One region of the Vibrio ziniensis genome, then DNA from elsewhere that is predicted to be linked to it. Evidence: predicted binding sites of a transcription regulator. Region 1 holds the regulator's gene; the other holds the start of a gene.
The links. The regulator PurR, encoded in region 1, represses purine synthesis genes. The targets are predictions, from matches to a motif close to TNANGNAAACGTTTNCNTNA.
Positions count from the first base shown of each region.

Region 1 (6,246 bases):
CCACCTCGTTCTGCAGATTCAACCGCCTTCGCCATTTCATCAGCCAACATTGAAAGCTGAATAGAAAGCTTTAACTTAGAAAACTCTCGATGACGAACGTAGTAATCAGTAATGCCAATCGCCAACGGCGATAGGCGATATATGCTAGCCCCATCAGTCAGTTCGCTGGTAAAGCGGCTGATCAGACGTTGTTTAACTAATTCATTAATGGCGTTGTTAGCGCGAAAAGCCGACGCTTCACCTGTATCTTCAAACATTCGAGTGACTATAATGAACGCATCGTGCAACTCACCTTCACCGAGTTCTTCATCAAATCTGTCATTACTTAGCACTGCAATTGCGATTAAAAACGCGAGTCGCTCAGTCGTTAGATTTAATGAGAAATCATGCTGCTTTACCCAGCTAACCAATTCATCAATAGGTTGCTCAACAGCGTTCTGAGTTAACTCACCCATTGTTATTCCTGTTATTGTTTTTTCTTAGCCCATACGTGTATGTATCGGCCTAATGAGAGGTATGGCTCCTGACGACAAAATTTTCGTTCTAAAGCCAATACATCATCGTATTGGTATTCGCCCATATTTTTCACATTGCCAATGTAATCACTAAAACAGCGAATACCAGATTTACCTTGTATCTCAAACCCTGAATCCTCTATCCACTGATACACTTCCGTAGGAAGCAATCCAGTTTGAGGCTGAAGTTTGAAGCGTTTTCTATGCGGCATTCCCTCTAATACATGAGGAATATTGCCACATACTGCATTTTTATATACAAGCCCGTGGTAGTTGTAAAACATGATAGATGCCATGCCACCCGGTCTCACTTGAGCTAACAAGTTTTCTAAAGCGGGTTTTGGCTCAGCCAACCACTCCATCACAGCGTGAAACATCACCACGTCAACTGGCTCAGTTAAATGCTCCTGTATATTTTGCACAGGAGAATGGACCAACTGATATTGATCAAGCAAGCCATTATTGGCAATATCCTGCTTAGCAAGATTGAGCATTTCAGAAGAAAGATCACACAAGGTCACACGATGTCCGAGCTTAGCGAGCTTCTGTGACATCTGCGCTAGTCCCCCGCCAGCATCTAGAATGTGCAACGGAGTTTCTGATTGGTCAAAACTTGCCAACAACTGCGTCAGGTCTTCCCACACAATTACTTGACGGATTTCTCCTTTATCGGAGCCATAGATATTTTTTACAAATTTGTGGGCAATATCGTCGAAATTACGATCTTCTGTCACAGCGGCTTGGGTTATCATAGCGAATTCGTGCTGCTATTTTGTCATAGGAATAGCAGGAATAAAGAGGGTTTCACCCTTTTTATTGTCAAGTGCTGTTTTTTCGGACTATTTTGTTTATGTTTGAGCTGAAAAAAATTGTTTCATCCTTTTTAATGCCCTTACCAGCACTGCTGATTGTGGGATTTATTGGCTTAATGCTGATTATGTTTACTGCCAAACGTAAAACTGGCAGCCTCATCGTTCTGTTTTCTCTAACCAGTCTTTTTCTTATTTCGTTTCAACCCATATCAACAAGTTTGTTGATGCCTTTAGAGCGCCAATACCCCGCGTTTCTTCCTGTCGAAAGAAACATTGATTACGTGATGGTTTTAGGTAATGGACATGTTGTCGATGGCTATATACCACCAACTTCTGAACTATCACGAGCAGCATTAATGCGTTTAACGGAAGGAATACGTATTGCTAGGATGTACCCAGGATCCAAATTGATTCTTTCAGGTTATGCTGGTGGCAGCGAGTTTAGTCATGCTCGTATGTTAGCACGAGTCGCATTAGCACTCGGTGTAGCAAAGTCTGACATCGTGTTGTTAGAAACAGCAAAAGATACTTGGGAAGAGGCAAGACAAGCTGCTGCATTCGTACAAAGCAAAAAGTTGGTACTAGTGACTTCCGCCAGCCATATGGAAAGAGCAATTAAAGAATTTAATTCCGCAGGATTAAACCCGATTCCAGCGCCAACCAACTTTTTAGCTCAAGCTAACATTACTCAACCCTGGGATAAATACACGCCTCAAGCACGCTATTTGGAGCAAACCGAGCGCTTTTGGTACGAGAGCCTTGGTCAGCTTTGGCAAAAGATGCGCGATTATGTTGCTGGCTCTGATGGCAAACTAACACAAGATAAGTAGCTCCTTGCAAAGATGATATGAAGACCCGCTTTATGCGGGTCTTTTTTCGCCAACCTTCGCTCAACAAAGGTCTTCGATCTGCATACTTTAGTTCGCAAATTTCGTACAGAGCGTAATTATTGCTTAGACTTAGATAAAGAAAAGTACGGAGCTAAGTAATGAAAGAAATTAAAGCCTTTAACGAAAAACGAGCTGAAATCTATTGGTGGCTTTCAGGTTTGTTTGCTTGCGAACTCAGTTCACAAGACTTGTCACATTACTCATCCCCCGAAATTTACAATTTTCTCGCAGGACTTAGTGAAAACGACCATTTAGCAGTCTCCACTCACAAACTATGCGCAACTCTCAAGCAACTTCTCAAACATGAAGATGCACAAGTGCAAATTGCTAATAGCTTCTATAACCTATTTCTAAAATGTGATGGGAATTCGGCTCTCCCGTACGCATCTCTTTATATTGATAAATCAAAAATGAATAATAAAACTCCAGCACAAGCAATTGCTGAGTTAATGGAGCAAAATGGCGTACATGTTCAAGAGCAGACAAATGAATCATATGATCATCTCGCTATCGAATTAGACTTTCTCGGACACCTCATTATTCGCTCTAACGAACTTGAGAAAGAAGCCCGTATGGAACAGGCCCTAAAGTTCCAAGCGGACTATATTCGTCATCATCTATTGAACTGGATACCTGATTTTTCTTTTGATTGTGCGAGCAAGGATAAATTGGGATTTTATTCATCAATTTCAGTATTATTGGTCGCTTTTTTAGAGCTTGATTTAAACTATCTTACAGGCAATTGAAACTCATCGTTGGTTCAACAAAGGGCATGAATTGTGACTACAGTTAAGTTTGCGCTATTGATTTGTCGTTGCTAGCTAACCATTTGCGGTTTAAACTCAATACCATAAAAGATGAATCATTATTTAAAACTCAAACCGCTATATCGAAGCGGTTTTTGTGTTTTAACGACTTTAGGCTAGAAGCTTTATAAACTTCGCCGCTGCTGAATCCGGCCAGTAATGTGGGTTGTTTACCTAATAAAAAATTTAGCGAAATCAGCAGTCAAAACAGGACAAATATATGGCTACGATTAAAGATGTTGCTCGCTTAGCTGGCGTATCAACCACAACCGTATCACACGTAATTAATAAAACTCGCTTTGTTGCTGAAGCAACTCAAGAAAAAGTTCTCGAAGCAGTAAAAGAGCTAAACTACGCACCAAGTGCCGTAGCACGTAGCTTGAAATGCAATACTACCCGCACCATTGGTATGTTAGTTACTCAATCAACCAATCTATTCTTTTCTGAAGTCATCGACGGTGTAGAAAGCTACTGTTACCGTCAGGGTTACACACTGATTCTGTGTAACACAGGTGGCATCTACGAGAAACAAAGAGATTACATCCGAATGCTGGCTGAGAAGCGAGTGGATGGCATTTTAGTCATGTGCTCCGACCTAACACAAGAACTGTCAGAGATGCTTGAAAGTCATTCGGACATTCCAAAAGTCATCATGGATTGGGGTCCAGAAGCTTCTACTGCTGACAAAATCATTGATAACTCTGAATTAGGGGGCTATTTAGCGACTAAATACCTTATCGACAGAGGTCATAAAGACATTGCTTGCTTAAGTGGACACTTACATAAACTCGCTTGTCAGGAACGAATTGCGGGGTTCCGTCGCGCTATGGCAGAGGCGAACTTGACAGTGAATGATAACTGGATTCTTGAAGGCAACTTCGAGTGTGATACAGCAGTACTAGCTGCAGATAAAATTATCGCAATGGATAAAATGCCGACCGCTGTGTTCTGTTTCAACGATACAATGGCACTAGGGTTAATGTCACGTTTACAACAAAAAGGTGTTCGTGTACCCGATGACATTTCGGTAATCGGATACGATAACATTGAACTTGCAGAGTACTTCTCTCCGCCCCTAACCACGATTCATCAACCAAAACGTCGTGTGGGCAAAAACGCATTTGAGATTTTGTTAGAACGAATCAAAGATAAAGAGCATGAACGTCGAATCTTCGAAATGCATCCAGAAATTGTAGAGCGTGATACAGTAAAAGACCTTACAAAATAATTAGTTACTCTATTTAAGTACCGTTCAATAAGAGCCAGTGAAATTCATCTCACAAATATTAAAACAGTAATAAGCTCGCAAACCCAATATTCAAACTTTGATCAACGTCACATTTAGTTCACATAAATGTGATGCTTATTCAAAGTTTTGTTTATTATTTTGAAAGTAATGTCACGCACAGGGCAAACCATCTGAAAGGGTGGGACGCAAAGCCTCCGGCCTAAACCAATCCATGTTAGTTCATAATTGGTAGGTAGCGGGGTTGCCGATGGCAAAAAGGTATACATGAGTTGACGCTTGATTGACATGCTCAATGTATTCTTTTGCTATTCTCTCGGACCTGAATTTGGTGGCGTATTTATTAATACACCGAGACTAACAGCATGGATAAACCAGTACTAAAAGACTCAATGCGACTTTTTGAGCAACTAGGAAGCGTAAAATCGCGTTCTATGTTCGGAGGGTTTGGCATTTTCATCGATGACACGATGTTTGCTCTGGTCGTTAATGACCGACTACACATTCGTGCGGATGATCACTCCTCAAAGAATTTCCAACAACAAGGCTATGAACCTTACGTTTATAAAAAACGTGGTTTTCCTGTTGTGACTAAATACTTTGCCTTACCTGAAAATGTGTGGGATACCCCGCATCTAATTATTGAAAAAGCAAAGCAAGCCTTAGATGTCGCGAAACAAGAACGCGAGACTCAAGCTAAAGCGAAACCAGACCGACTTAAAGATCTTCCTAATATGCGTCTTGCTACAGAACGTATGCTCAAAAAAGCAGGAATCGATTCTGTTGACATGCTGCAACAGAAAGGCGCAGTGGCTGCGTTTAGAGCCGTGCAAGAGACTCATGCCACAACTGTTGGTATTGAGCTTTTATGGGCTTTAGAAGGTGCAATTGAAGGTAAGCATTGGTCTGTCATTCCCCAGTCTCGCCGCGATGAATTAATGCAGAAACTCTAGTTTCTATATTCGACTTAAAGATACAAAGCACTCTTCATAGGGTGCTTTTTTATGAATAATCAAAACCAAAATGAAATTTAAAGTCGGCTCTGCCTTTCCTATTCTCTATACATGATACCATTCTGGATAATTTCCTGATCAGTGAATAGGCGTCGATAAGCAAACCCTCCGAGCCATGGATGGATCGGAGGAGCTTCAGGGACGAATGAATGCGCGTTTGCGTTTGACGCCTATTCGCTGTTCTACCGATGCTCAGTCTGATCATATTTTTATCTAGGATGGTATGAGGAGCAAGTGATGGTTTTATCCAACTATTTTGGAGTTAACGATGAGTCATAAACTGATACTAGGGTTGATTTTAATTACCCTCATCGTTGTTATGGGTACTGAGTTTAGCCAATATCTCACTCTGGAATATGCGAAAACTCAACAAGCAGCCCTCTCTCAATACATAGACCAGAACCTCGTTTTTTCAGCTATTGCTTACTTTATCGCATATATTGTGATTACCGCTTTATCCATTCCCGGAGCTGCCGTTGTTACTCTTCTCGGAGCGGCTTTATTTGGCTTTTGGTTTAGTCTTATCTTAGTGTCTTTTGCTAGTACAATTGGTGCGACCCTCGCTTTTCTTAGCAGCCGATATTTGCTTCGCAATTGGATACAACACCGTTTTAGTGACAATCTTTCTGCCATCAATAAAGGTGTAGCGCAAGATGGTGCATTTTATCTGTTTACACTAAGATTGATTCCAGTGTTTCCATTCTTTCTTATCAACCTACTTATGGGCTTAACACCGATTTCAACGACTCGTTATTACCTAGTTAGTCAGTTGGGGATGCTCCCAGGAACGGCTGTTTATCTCAATGCAGGCACTCAACTTGCTGATATAGACACTCTGTCAGGAATACTATCTCCAAGCGTTCTACTTTCTTTTGCGTTATTGGGCATATTTCCGTTTTTGGCAAAACAAGTACTGACTAAACTTAAAAAGAGAACAATCACCGACGAGTAATATGAAAATATT
Region 1 is NZ_CP049331.1:1,939,588-1,945,833, forward strand. It holds gene mukF (chromosome partition protein MukF) at 1-455, opposite strand, end outside; gene cmoM (tRNA uridine 5-oxyacetic acid(34) methyltransferase CmoM) at 467-1,249, opposite strand; gene elyC (envelope biogenesis factor ElyC) at 1,339-2,157, shown strand; gene torD (molecular chaperone TorD) at 2,316-2,963, shown strand; gene purR (HTH-type transcriptional repressor PurR) at 3,244-4,251, shown strand; cyclic di-GMP riboswitch class I at 4,423-4,521, shown strand; gene G5S32_RS08875 (TfoX/Sxy family DNA transformation protein) at 4,635-5,222, shown strand; gene G5S32_RS08880 (TVP38/TMEM64 family protein) at 5,551-6,234, shown strand.

Region 2 (6,246 bases), 460 kb from region 1:
CATCAACAAGCAATAAAATGTGACCAAATACACACACATAGAAACATTTACACAACCTATCAATCACAATTGATCCAGATCAGTGTCGTTTTTTTAGCCAGAATTTAACTTAAGAATCGTCTTCAAGCACTTATAGAGGAAATACTATGGACTTATGGCTAGATCTCCTTTTCGGTAATGCAGTTGGGTTATCTTCAATGCTGGTTATTTTCGGCGCTATAGGACTGATGCTGTTTTATGGCAGCTATTTCGTCTACAAAGTATTGAACGACAAATCTCCTCACTAGATCGCTTAGCATCTATTTTTTAAATAGAATCACGCTTTGCACCGGAGTTGATAACTTGTCAGCTCCGGTTTTTTATTTTTCCCACCAACATTCGTTCCTTGATGCTTAACAGGTTGCTTGAGTAGTCTCGATTGTTATACTTCTGACATTCCATGATTAATTCGAGATAGCACTATGTCTAGCGATGACTTTGAGTCTCAAGATGATTTCGAACTATTTCATCAAATGATGGGCGACGTAAAACCCATCAAACAAGATACCGCCGAACTGAATAAATCCCATCAGGTTACTGATGCACAACTAGCTAAGCGCGAAGCGGCAATTAGTCATTCAGATAACGACCCTGATTATCTTTCTATTGACCATGCGCCAATGCTTAAGCCTGATGACCATGTTGAATTCAAACGCAATGGCGTTCAGGACGGGGTATACAAAAAGATGCGCTTGGGTAAGTACCCTATTCAGGCACGCCTTGATTTGCATAGAAAAACCCTCAAACAAGCGCGAGATGAAGTGGTCGCATTCGTCAATCAGTGTATGAGAATGGATATTCGAACCGTGATTATCGTTCACGGCAAAGGAGAACGCTCTAATCCGCCAGCTTTGATGAAAAGTTTTGTCGCTCACTGGTTGACGCAAATTAAAGAAGTGCAGTGTATTCATAGCGCACAACGCTTTCATGGTGGCACTGGTGCTCTGTATGTTTTATTTAAGAAAAGTGTTGAGAAGAAAAACGAAAACCGAGAGCGCCATCAGAAACGTCTTGGCTAACAAAAGATACCTGCTAGAATGCGCCCTCGCTAAATTTTGAACACATTATTTATTTTGAAAGCGTTGCTATCATCCATCGTTTTCAAAACAGAAGCCGTTGTGAAACGTTACAGGAGATAAACATGTCACAATCTGAAGGCAAACGCCTAAACAAGTACATCAGCGAAACAGGTTACTGCTCTCGTCGCGAAGCCGATAAGCTAATTGACCAAGGTCGAGTAACTATTAACGGTAAAGTTCCAGAAATGGGAACTAAAGTCACCGATGATGATGACGTTCTAATTGACGGCAAATCGCTTCGTACCAAAGAAAAACCTATCTACATCGCGCTTAACAAACCAACGGGTATCACTTGTACCACAGAGCGTGACATCCCAGGCAATATTGTAGATTTCATCGGTCATAAAAGTCGAATTTTCCCAATTGGACGCTTAGATAAACCTTCAGATGGTTTGATCTTCCTGACCAATGATGGCGATATCGTGAATAAAATTTTACGTGCAGGAAACAACCACGAGAAAGAGTATGTGGTTCGCGTTGATAAACCTATCACGCCTGAATTCATCAAGCAGATGTCCTCAGGGGTGAAAATTCTCGATACCGTAACCCTACCTTGTAAAGTCGACATGGAAACCAAGTTTTCCTTCCGTATTGTTTTGACTCAAGGATTAAACCGCCAAATTCGCCGCATGTGTGAAGCGCTTGGTTATGAAGTGTTTAAGTTACGTCGCGTACGCATTATGAACATTTCTTTGGATGGTATTCCCAACGGTCAGTGGCGTTATTTAACCGATGCTGAAGTGGCAGACATTCTGGCAATGTGTGAAGAATCTACCGGTACGGAAGAAGCATCTCGTATTGATGCGAAAGGACACAATATCCGTAAGGCAACCGACGCTAAGTTATTCGACAGCAGAGAAGAGAACCGCGATTCAAAAGCGCGTAGAAATCAGAATTCAAGTTCGTTTAAAGATAAGACCTATCAAGGTCATAATGCCGATACCTTCCGTCATGCCCCTAATTCAAAGAAAGGAAAAGCAAGAAGTGAAAGCCAAGGCAACGGTTCATCAGCTAGCTCTTCAAAAGGAAATTCAGCTAAAGGAAAGCCTTCTCAAGGTAAGCCAAATTCACAAAAACTGAATCAGAAAAATGTGAAAGGCAGCGATAAGCCATCCAATGCGCCTCGAGTAGGCGGCACATTGAGCTTGAAAAAATAGAATATAATAAAAAGGGGAGCAAATGCTCCCCTTTTTATTTCTCACCAAGTAGCGATTACTTAGTACCGAAGATTTTATCGCCAGCGTCACCAAGACCTGGAACGATGTAACCTTTGTCATTCAATTTTTCATCAATAGCAGCAGTGTAGAGCTCAACATCTGGGTGAGCTTTTTCTAGTGCAGCAATACCTTCCGGTGCAGACACAAGAACCAACACTTTGATTTGGTTACAACCTTTCTCTTTTAGTAGATCAATAGTTGCAATCATAGAGCCGCCAGTAGCCAACATAGGGTCAACAACCAGTGCAATACGCTCTTCAATGTTTGAAGCAAGTTTGTTGAAGTATGGAACTGGCTCTAGAGTTTCTTCATCACGGTAAATTCCGACAACGCTGATACGAGCGCTAGGAATATGCTCTAAAACGCCATCCATCATGCCTAAGCCAGCACGTAGGATTGGAACGACAGTTACTTTTTTACCTTTAATTTGGTCAACTTCAACAGGACCATTCCATCCATTAATGGTTACTTTCTCAGTTTCAAAGTCCGCAGTTGCTTCATAAGTCAGTAGGCTACCTACTTCTGTAGCTAACTCACGAAAGCGCTTAGTACTGATGTCACCTTCTCTCATCAAGCCAATTTTATGTTTAACAAGAGGGTGTTTAACTTCAACAACTTTCATTTCCATCTCCGGCACAATTTAAATAAACCTCGGGATTATACACCTATTCTTTCAACTTTACCGACCAAAAATCACGATAAAAAACTGACGCAAACGTTTTCCTTTTTGTTTTAAGCCCTGTAGAATAGCGCCGTTTTCATATCCAACTTAACCGAGGAACTTCCCCGTGAGCGGTAACAAGACTTCTCTTAGCTACAAAGATGCTGGCGTAGATATCGATGCAGGCAATGCACTTGTTGAACGAATTAAAGGTGCTGTAAAGCGTACTCGTCGCCCTGAGGTAATGGGTGGCATTGGTGGCTTTGGTGCGCTGTGCGAGCTACCAACTAAATACAAACAACCTGTACTTGTTTCTGGTACAGATGGTGTTGGTACCAAACTTCGTCTTGCTTTGGATATGAAAAAGCACGACACAATTGGTATCGACCTAGTAGCGATGTGTGTAAACGACCTTATTGTACAAGGTGCAGAGCCACTATTTTTCCTAGACTACTACGCAACTGGCAAACTAGATGTTGATACGGCAGCAGACGTTGTTTCTGGTATTGCAGATGGCTGTGTTCAAGCTGGCTGTGCTCTAATCGGTGGTGAAACTGCTGAAATGCCTGGAATGTACGAAGGCGAAGACTACGATGTAGCAGGCTTCTGTGTTGGCGTAGTAGAAAAAGAAGACATCATCGATGGTTCTAAAGTTGCAGTTGGCGATGCGCTGATTGCGGTAGGTTCTAGCGGCCCACACTCAAACGGCTATTCTCTAGTTCGTAAAATTCTAGAAGTTTCTGGTGCAGACAAGAACGCGCTTCTTGAAGGTAAAACTATCGGTGAACACCTTCTTGAACCAACAAAGATTTACATCAAATCAGGTCTAAAACTGATTGCAGAACATAACATTCACGCAATCTCTCATATCACTGGCGGTGGCTTCTGGGAAAACATCCCTCGCGTACTTCCAGAAGGTACTAAAGCTGTTATCGACGGTAAGAGCTGGGAATGGCCTGTGATCTTCAAATGGCTACAAGAGCAAGGCAACGTAAATACTCACGAAATGTACCGTACATTTAACTGTGGTGTTGGTTTGATCATTGCCCTACCACAAGACCAAGCTGAAGCAGCAGTTAACCTTCTAAAAGCAGAAGGCGAAAACGCATGGGTAATCGGTAAAATTGCAGCAGCTAAAGCTGATGAAGAGCAAGTAGAGATCAATTAATCCATGAAGAGTATTGTTGTTTTAATTTCAGGAAATGGTACCAATTTACAAGCGATCATCGATGCTTGTGAGTCAAGCATTCATGAAGGCAGAGTAACGGCTGTTTTTTCGAATAAAGCAACTGCTTATGGCTTAGAGCGAGCTAAAAAAGCAGGTGCAGCGGCAGTATTTGTCGATCCAAAAGAGTATGAGACCCGTGATGCTTACGACCATGCCCTTATGGAACAAATTGATGAATATAAACCTGACCTAGTTATTTTAGCGGGCTATATGCGTATCCTGAGTAGTGAGTTTGTACGTCACTACTTAGGACGTATGATCAATATTCACCCATCACTACTGCCTAAGTACCCAGGTTTAAATACCTACCAACGAGCGATTCACGCTGGTGATGAAGAACACGGTACTAGTGTTCACTTCGTCACGGAGCAACTCGACGGTGGGCCTGTCATCCTTCAAGCAAAAGTGCCAATTTTTGATGAAGATACAGTAGAAACTCTGACAGAACGTGTGCAAAACCAAGAGTATCGTATCTATCCTTTAGTGACTCAATGGTTTGTCGAAGACAGACTAAAAATGAATGAAGGTAAGGCATACCTTGATGGTGAGCCACTAGGTATGCACGGCTACGCGACGGAATGATTGCTTAGAGCGATGAATACTAAAAAGGGTTGATACTGCATCAACCCTTTTTTCATTTTGTATAATCCAGTTGCAATGTATTACTCAAGTGGCTCTATTGGCGCTTGGTTTCCCGGTTTAGGTGCAGCAAATGCAACATCGGTTAGCTCTGAACTGTTGCTTTCGAACAGTTCACCATAATGGAAAATATTGAATTCCCCCGGTTTCATTCTATGCCATTGCTCGTTGCCCGTTAGCGGTTGAGTCGCAATCACAGAAACCACATCATCTGGTGTCGTTTCTTCTTGGAAATTGATTTCGATATCTTCGTCTAGCAGTGCAGCTCGACCAAATGGCGCTCGACGAGTAATCCAGTAAAGATGATTAGTGCAATATGTCATTAGGTATTCACCGTCAGACAACAGCATGTTAAAAACCCCTTTATCACGCAGTTCATCACAACGCAAAGCGAGATAACGAAATACTGCCGGCATATCTTTAGGTGGCTCTGGATAACGGTTCTCTAGCTTATCAAGTAGCCAGCAAAAAGCCGCTTCACTGTCTGTTTGTCCTACAGGTCGATGACGACCAGTCGGTAAATCTTGGTAATCGGTCAACTGACCGTTATGAGCAAACGTCCAATAACGTCCCCATAATTCCCGTGTAAATGGATGAGTATTCTCTAAATTCACACCGCCTCGATTCGCCTGGCGAATATGACTGATCACGGCGCAACTCTTGATGGGGTATTCTTGAACTAACTGTGCAATCTTGGATTGGTAACTAGGATTTGGATCTTTGAATGTTCTAAAGCCTTTACCTTCGTAAAACGTGATACCCCAACCATCGCGATGCGGCCCGGTATTACCACCACGTTGAATCAAGCCAGTAAAACTAAAACAAATATCAGTGGGGACATTAGCGCTCATTCCGAGCAATTCACACATCTTAACTTTCTCTCCTACTACCCATTTGATGCTAACTACAGATTATGTTTCGAGCTGGCTGTTACATTCCGTCCTGATAAAAGCCAGCTCGATAATCATCAGTTATTCCATTTCTTTTTCAATAAGTTGAATAACGATATGGATAATTTTGATATGTACTTCTTGAATACGGTCAGCGTAACCAAAGTGCGGTACGCGAATTTCAACATCCGCTACGCCCGCCATTTTACCGCCATCTTTACCAGTAAGTGCGATTGTTTTCATACCTTTTGCTTTAGCTGCTTCAATCGCTTTCAGAATGTTGCCTGAGTTACCCGACGTTGATAAGCCAAATAACACATCACCAGTAGATCCAACAGCTTCGACATAACGAGAGAACACAAAATCATAGCCAAAGTCATTGCTGACACATGATAGATGGCTTGGATCAGAAATGGCGATACCAGGGTAACCAGGGCGATTTTCACGGTAGCGACCCGTTAACTCTTCAGCAAAGTGCATTGCATCACAGTGT
Region 2 is NZ_CP049331.1:2,396,373-2,402,618, forward strand. It holds gene G5S32_RS11075 (DUF3149 domain-containing protein) at 147-287, shown strand; gene smrA (DNA endonuclease SmrA) at 462-1,058, shown strand; gene rluF (23S rRNA pseudouridine(2604) synthase RluF) at 1,181-2,275, shown strand; gene upp (uracil phosphoribosyltransferase) at 2,331-2,957, opposite strand; gene purM (phosphoribosylformylglycinamidine cyclo-ligase) at 3,124-4,164, shown strand; gene purN (phosphoribosylglycinamide formyltransferase) at 4,168-4,806, shown strand; gene G5S32_RS11105 (class II glutamine amidotransferase) at 4,887-5,732, opposite strand; gene lpcA (D-sedoheptulose 7-phosphate isomerase) at 5,835-6,246, opposite strand, start outside.
Region 2: the regulator PurR is predicted to act here: its motif matches at 3,043-3,062, upstream of purM (phosphoribosylformylglycinamidine cyclo-ligase).